Regions from separate parts of the Pseudarthrobacter lactosi genome, predicted to be linked through region 2. Evidence: predicted binding sites of a transcription regulator. Region 2 holds the regulator's gene; each other region holds the start of a gene.
The links. The regulator HrcA, encoded in region 2, represses chaperone genes, less so after heat shock. The targets are predictions, from matches to a motif close to TTNGCACTCGNNNNNNNCGAGTGCNAA.
Positions count from the first base shown of each region.

Region 1: the regulator HrcA is predicted to act here: its motif matches at 1,491-1,517, upstream of groL (chaperonin GroEL).
Region 3: the regulator HrcA is predicted to act here: its motif matches at 982-1,008, upstream of groES (co-chaperone GroES).

Region 1 covers NZ_JBVAYS010000002.1:34,365-36,631, reverse strand. The annotation lists gene groL (chaperonin GroEL) at 1-1,313, opposite strand, end outside; gene ACZY0Q_RS10085 (ABC transporter substrate-binding protein) at 1,604-2,267, opposite strand, start outside.
Region 2 covers NZ_JBVAYS010000001.1:652,282-654,548, forward strand. The annotation lists gene dnaJ (molecular chaperone DnaJ) at 1-615, opposite strand, end outside; gene hrcA (heat-inducible transcriptional repressor HrcA) at 693-1,706, opposite strand; gene ACZY0Q_RS02985 (DUF3097 domain-containing protein) at 1,854-2,267, shown strand, end outside.
Region 3 covers NZ_JBVAYS010000001.1:1,379,757-1,382,023, forward strand. The annotation lists gene groL (chaperonin GroEL) at 1-449, opposite strand, end outside; gene groES (co-chaperone GroES) at 527-820, opposite strand; gene ACZY0Q_RS06335 (hypothetical protein) at 1,033-1,416, opposite strand; gene ACZY0Q_RS06340 (class I SAM-dependent methyltransferase) at 1,472-2,267, shown strand, end outside.

The DNA.
Region 1 (2,267 bases), on a different contig from region 2:
GCACCGGTTGCTTCGTCACCTGTGAGGTTCAGGTTCGCGAACGCCTTGGCGCCGGCCTGGATCAGTGCAACGCCGCCGCCGGCGACGATGCCCTCTTCAACAGCAGCCTTCGCGTTGCGGACAGCGTCCTCAATGCGGTGCTTGCGTTCCTTGAGCTCAACTTCGGTTGCGGCACCGGCCTTGATGACTGCAACGCCGCCGGCCAGCTTGGCCAGGCGTTCCTGCAGCTTCTCGCGGTCGTAGTCCGAATCGGAGTTTTCGATCTCGGCACGGATCTGGGAAACGCGGCCAGCGATCTGGTCGGCGTCGCCGGCACCTTCAACGATGGTGGTCTCATCCTTGGTGACAACAACCTTGCGGGCGCGTCCCAGGAGTTCCAGACCGGCGGTCTCCAGCTTGAGTCCGACTTCCTCGGCGATGACCTGGCCACCGGTGAGTACAGCGATGTCGGCCAGCTGGGCCTTGCGGCGGTCGCCGAAGCCCGGAGCCTTGACGGCAACAGACTTGAAGGTGCCACGGATCTTGTTGACGATCAGGGTGGCCAGGGCCTCGCCCTCGATGTCCTCGGCAATGATCAGCAGCGGCTTGTTGGACTGCATGACCTTTTCCAGGACAGCAACCAGTTCCTTGACGTTGGAGATCTTGGAGTTCACGATCAGGATGTACGGGTCCTCAAGGACCGTTTCCTGGCGCTCAGTATCGGTTACGAAGTAAGCGGAGATGTAACCCTTGTCGAAGCGCATGCCTTCGGTGAGCTCGAGCTCCAGGCCGAAGGTGTTGGACTCCTCGACGGTGATGACGCCTTCTTTGCCCACCTTGTCGAGGGCTTCAGCGATCAGGGCGCCAATTTCGTCGTCACCGGCAGAGATGGAGGCAGTAGCCGCAATCTCTTCCTTGGTTTCGATTTCCTTGGCGGAGGCCAGCAGCTCAACCGTGACGGCCGCTACGGCCTTCTCGATACCGCGCTTGAGGGACAGCGGGTCAGCGCCGGCCGCGACGTTGCGCAGGCCTTCCTTGACCAGGGCCTGCGCCAGCACGGTAGCCGTGGTGGTGCCGTCGCCAGCGACGTCATCCGTCTTCTTGGCAACTTCCTTGACCAGCTCGGCGCCGATCTTTTCGTAAGGGTCGTCCAGCTCGATCTCCTTGGCGATGGAAACACCATCGTTGGTGATCGTGGGGGCGCCCCACTTCTTTTCGAGGACGACGTTGCGTCCACGCGGGCCGAGGGTGACCTTGACGGCGTCGGCGAGGATGTTCAGGCCCCGCTCAAGACCGCGGCGTGCCTCTTCATCAAATGCAATGATCTTGGCCATAACGGCAGTAGTCCTTTCGGGACAGTCGTTAAGAATGAACCTCACTGCAGTGCCCGCGACGGACGATCCTTCACCGGCGGCCTCTGTATGCCGCGGCTGGGGATCTCACTCCAGCTAGGTATTTCTCTCGCTCCACGACCGCCGCCAAGCTTCGCTGCCGGAAAACCGGACGTTGCTTTAGCAGTCGGTGCGTAAGAGTGCTAACTCAATAATTAGCACTCCCTAGGTGAGAGTGCAAGCGAAAGACCTCGCACATCGCGCCGTCACAGCGGACCGTTCGCCACCGGCGATCAGCTTGCGGCCCGGCCTGCAGTCTCACGGCCGGTGAGCACCGCCCTGTTGTCTGCGCCGTAGGTGAACACCATGTAATTGGCCGTCGTGATGTCACCGTTGGCGTCGAAGGCAACCGGCCCCGATTCGCCGTCGTAATTAATTCCCGCCCCGGTTTTCAGGACCGTGAGGCACTCGGAGTAGGACAGGCACGGTTTGGTGGCCGGCCCAGAGGCCTGCGCGGCGGGCTGCCCGCCTGCTGTCCCGCCGGACACGGCGATCAGGTTGGCGGCGATGGAGCGGCCGGCGTCGTCGTCAGCCTTCGCTGCCGCCAGGGCCGCGAGGTTCACGGCGTCGTAGGTCTCTGCTGCGAACGAAAGGTCTTTGAGTGCAGGGTTGACCGCCACGAGACGGGCTTGGAAGTCCGCGGACGGCAACAGACCCGGTGCCACGGCACGGGCGCCGTCGAGGGCTTTGGATCCCAGCCCCGAACCGTACTGGGCGAAGGCGCCGTCGCTCAGGATGATGCTCTTGCCCGAGAGCCCTGCGTTGTTGAGCTCTGCGAGGGCGCCCTGGGCGTCGTCCCTGGCGATCAGCACTACCGCGTCCGGCGTGGCGGCCTTGGCAGCGGCAGCCGCGTTTCCGGCGTCGCCGGGCTTGAAGGCGGTGGTGGAGACGGTGTCC
Region 2 (2,267 bases):
GCCCTGGCCGGCACATTCGTTGCAGGGGTCCTTGATGACCGTCCCGAAGCCTTCGCAGCTTCCGCACGGGGCCGCCGTCATCACCTGGCCCAGGATGGAGCGCACCGCGCGCTGGACTTGGCCGCTGCCGCCGCAGATATCGCAGCGGACAGGGTGGCTGCCTTCGCGGCAGCAGGAACCGTTGCAGGTGGGGCAGGTGACTGCGGTGTCCACTTCGAGTTTCCGGTTGACGCCGAACACGGCATCGCGCAGTTCGATCCGGACACTGATCAGCGCGTCCTGGCCGCGGCGGACCCGGGAGGCAGGGCCGGAGGAGCCGCCCGCGCCGAAGAACGTGTCGAAAATGTCCTGGAACGCGAAGCCCTGGCCGGAGTAACCGCCGCCGCCGGACCCGTTGTCGGTGCCGTTTTCGTTGCCGGTGGTGTCATAGATCCGGCGCTTCTGCGGGTCCGAAAGTACCTCGTAGGCGTGGGTCACGGCCTTGAAGCGGTCCGACGCATCGTCCCCGGGGTTTACGTCCGGGTGAAGAGTGCGGGCCAACTTGCGGTAGGCCTTCTTGATCTCTTCCCCGGTGGCTTCCGGCGAGACTCCGAGGACGTCGTAGTGGCTGCTCAAAGTTCGTATCTCTTCCTTGTTGTACTGCCGGCAGCAGGGCTGCCGGCACTGCTCTTCGTGCCTGGACCGTAGTGCTGTTACGGACCCAGAATTCTTGAAAGGTATCGGGCTACTGCCCTGACGGCGGCCATGGTGGTGGGATAGTCCATCCGGGTGGGGCCCAGCACACCGATCTTGGCTGTGCTGTCTGGTCCGTAGCCCGTGGCCACCACGGACGCTTCCGCGAGCCCGTCGTAGGGGTTTTCACGCCCAATACTCACTGTCACGCCCCTTGGATCCTGCGCCATGTCGCTAAGGAGGCGCAGCAGGACAACCTGCTCCTCAAGGGCTTCCAGGACCGGTCCGATACTGAGCGGAAAATCCACATTGGAGCGGGCGAGGTTCGCTGTTCCGGCCATGACCATGCGTTCCTCGCGGCTGTTGTGGGCGAGCGTTTCCAGCCCGTGTGCCAAAGCCTGCGCCGCCGCACGCTGGCCAGGGCTGACGGACGAAACGACCCCCGGTAGCGACGGCGTCAGGCGGCTCAGCGCGATGCCCGCGAGAGAACTGAGGAAGTGTGTCCGCAACGATGCGATGGCGTCGTCGCCGAGGTCCTGGCCGACGTCGATCACGCGCTGTTCAACCTTGCCGGTGGTGGCGATGAGGACCACGAGGACCTGCCGCGGCGCAAGCAGGACGAATTCGATGTGGCGGATGGTAGCGCGGCTCAGATGCGGATACTGCACGACGGCGACCTGGTTGGTCAGCTGCGACAGCATCCTGACGGTCCTGTCCAGGACGTCGTCAAGATCGTCTGCGCCCTCCAGCAGCGCCTGGATTGCCCTCCGTTCCGCCTGGGAAAGCGGCTTCACCGCTGAAATCTGGTCCACAAACAGCCGGTAGCCTTTGTCTGTGGGGATCCGCCCGGCGCTGGTGTGCGGGGCCGTGATCAGTCCGTCGTCTTCCAAGGCCGCCATGTCGTTGCGGATGGTGGCACTGGACACGCCGAGGTGGTGGCGTTCCACGAGCGCTTTGGAACCCACCGGCTCGCGGGAGTGCACATAGTCCTCCACGATGGCGCGCAGTACTTCGAGTTTGCGCGGCTCGCTCATACTCCACCTCCATCCGTGGTCACTGCAGGGTTAGCACTCGACATGCCTAAGTGCTAACAGTCTAATATGAGTCACCCCGTTGTTAGCATTGGTACCGCTCCGGGCGAAATTCCGGGCCAGGATCTAGCGGCAAGGCGGAATCAATCCATGCAATACCAGAACTGGGGTCCGCAGGAGATCACCGCACCCGTCAGAAGCGAACTTCCTGAGGTTCCCGTGGAACGCGGCATGGTTCTTGAAGACGCCCAGTCCGGCTGGGTGGGAGCGGTGACCCGGGTGGAGAAGTCCGGTGGCATGCATGTAGTGGCCCTCGAAGATCGGCGCGGCAAGTCCCGATCCTTCCGGCTCGGCTTCGGGTTCCTCCTGGAGGGGCAGCCCATCCGGCTCGTTCCCCCTGCGCCCAGGCAGGCTGCCCCCGTCGTAGCAGGCCGGACAGCGTCCGGCTCGGTCCGCGTGGCCGGCCAGCGTGCCCAGGTGGCCAAGGCGAGCAGAATCTGGGTAGAAGGAAAACACGACGCCGAACTGGTGGAGAAGGTCTGGGGTGACGATCTCCGCGTAGAG
Region 3 (2,267 bases), 730 kb from region 2:
GCCGAAATTGCTGCCACGCTGGCAACCTGGGTGCCTTCAACGGGGCGTGCGTTCTCGAGCAGGCGGGCTGCAACGGCTTCAACGGAAACCTCGATGCCGCGCTTGATCTGGCCCGGAGCGGCGCCAGCAGCAACGTTGCGCAGGCCTTCCTTGACCAGGGCCTGGGCGAGCACGGTGGCCGTGGTGGTGCCGTCGCCGGCAACATCGTTGGTCTTGGTGGCCACTTCCTTGGCCAGCTGCGCGCCAAGGTTTTCGTACGGGTCATCCAGCTCGATTTCGCGGGCAATGGTGACGCCGTCGTTGGTGATCGTGGGGGCGCCCCACTTCTTGTCGAGCACGACGTTGCGGCCGCGGGGGCCGAGCGTCACCTTGACAGTGTTGGCGAGCTTATCGATGCCGGCTTCAAGCGACCGGCGTGCAGCGTCGTTAAACGCAAGCTGCTTTGCCATGGTTTTGTCCTTTCAAAGACAGAACCCCGCGCTGCTGTTCAGTCAGGGACGGAACAGCGGCACGGGGATCCAAAGAGTTACTTTACGACGATCGCCAGGACGTCGCGGGCGGACAGCACGAGGTACTCGTTGCCACCGGTCTTGACTTCGGTTCCACCGTACTTGGAGTAGATAACAACGTCGCCAACGGCTACGTCGACAGGTACGCGGTTGCCGTCTTCAAAGCGGCCGGGGCCTACTGCAACAACTTCACCCTCCTGCGGCTTCTCCTGTGCGGAGTCCGGGATAACCAGGCCGGAAGCCGTGGTCTGCTCGGCTTCGAGCGGGCGGACAACAATACGATCCTCAAGAGGCTTAATAGAGACCGACACTCGGACCTCTCCTTCTACGTCAGCAAAAAATTCATGGACATTTGAGCTGCTTCACCGTGGCTGGCAAACCGTCGTCGCGGTGCCGGCAGCAGCCTGGCTGGCAGCTCTTCGTGTGTTAGCACCCTCCTAGGGAGAGTGCTAATGATGACTCTATGTACTGGTTAGCACTCGGTCAAGGCGAGTGCCAGAATTATGTCTCCGGCGAACAGACTTTACCGGCCGGTGAGGTCCTCAAAATCGACGTCCTCGTCCCCGTTGTCCCCTTCATACACGGTGCCCCGCCGCAGGTATAGCACCACGGCTCCGCCCACGGCAGCCAGCAGTGAGACCACCAGCAGGATGATGCCGCCTACGCGCGCCCCGGCGTAAAGGCCGCGGATCTCACTTGCCTCGTCCGTGGCGTCCTGGATGTTCTTGCCGCCCACGGAGTAGACCGTGGCGTTGAACGTGTCCAGAAAGAAGATGATCACGAGCAGCGCGACGCAGACCACGGCCACTGCGGATCCTGCAATCAGCGCGGGGCGGGCGAACTTCACCAGGTCCGGGTTACTGGCTTGGGGTAGTCCGGACGGCTGGGTGCCTGCGCTGTCTTCCATGCCTTCAACCCTAGCCGGATCTGGGCGCCGGGCCACCTCCACTAGGCTTGAACCCATGGCTCAAGCACCGCAGGACCAGATCGCCCCACTGCTCACGAGCGAAGGCTGGGAGCTCCTGGCGTCCCTGGGCCCATACCGCGAGGACAAGGCCTTCGAGCTCAACGCGGCCCTCCGCAAGGCCGGCCACTCCCCCGCACTGGTCTCCGCCGTCCTCACCCAGTCCCGGCTCCGGACCAAGGCCGAGCTGAAGTTCGGCGAGTTCGCCCGGAGCATGCTCTTCACGCAGGCCGGGCTGGAACAGGCCACGCGTCTCACTGTTGCTGCTCGCCATGCCGAGCGCTTTGCGCAGGCCGGCGTCCGGCATGTGGCGGACCTTGGGTGCGGCCTTGCCGCGGACTCCCTGGCACTGGCATCGATGGACATCACGGTCACCGCCGTGGAAATGGACGAAACCACCGCCGCCTGCGCCACCGTGAACCTCATCCCCTTCCCCAACGCCACCGTGGTGCATTCGGACGCCACCACTGTTCCCCTGGAAGGGGTCGACGGCGTCTGGCTGGATCCCGCCCGCCGCGTCACCTCCACGTCGGGTACCAAGCGGATCTGGGATCCTGAGGCGTTTTCACCTCCGCTGTCCTTTGTGGAATCGCTCGCGGCCACAGGGCGCGCCGTTGGCGTCAAAATGGGCCCCGGCATGCCGCACGAATCGGTTCCCGCCGGCTGCGAGGCGCAATGGGTATCGGTGGGCGGCGACGTCACCGAGGTGGCCCTGTGGTTCAACTCCGTGCGCCGGCCCGGAATCCGCCGGGCCGCGCTGCTGCTTGGCCCGCAGGGTGCCGCCGAGCTGACCA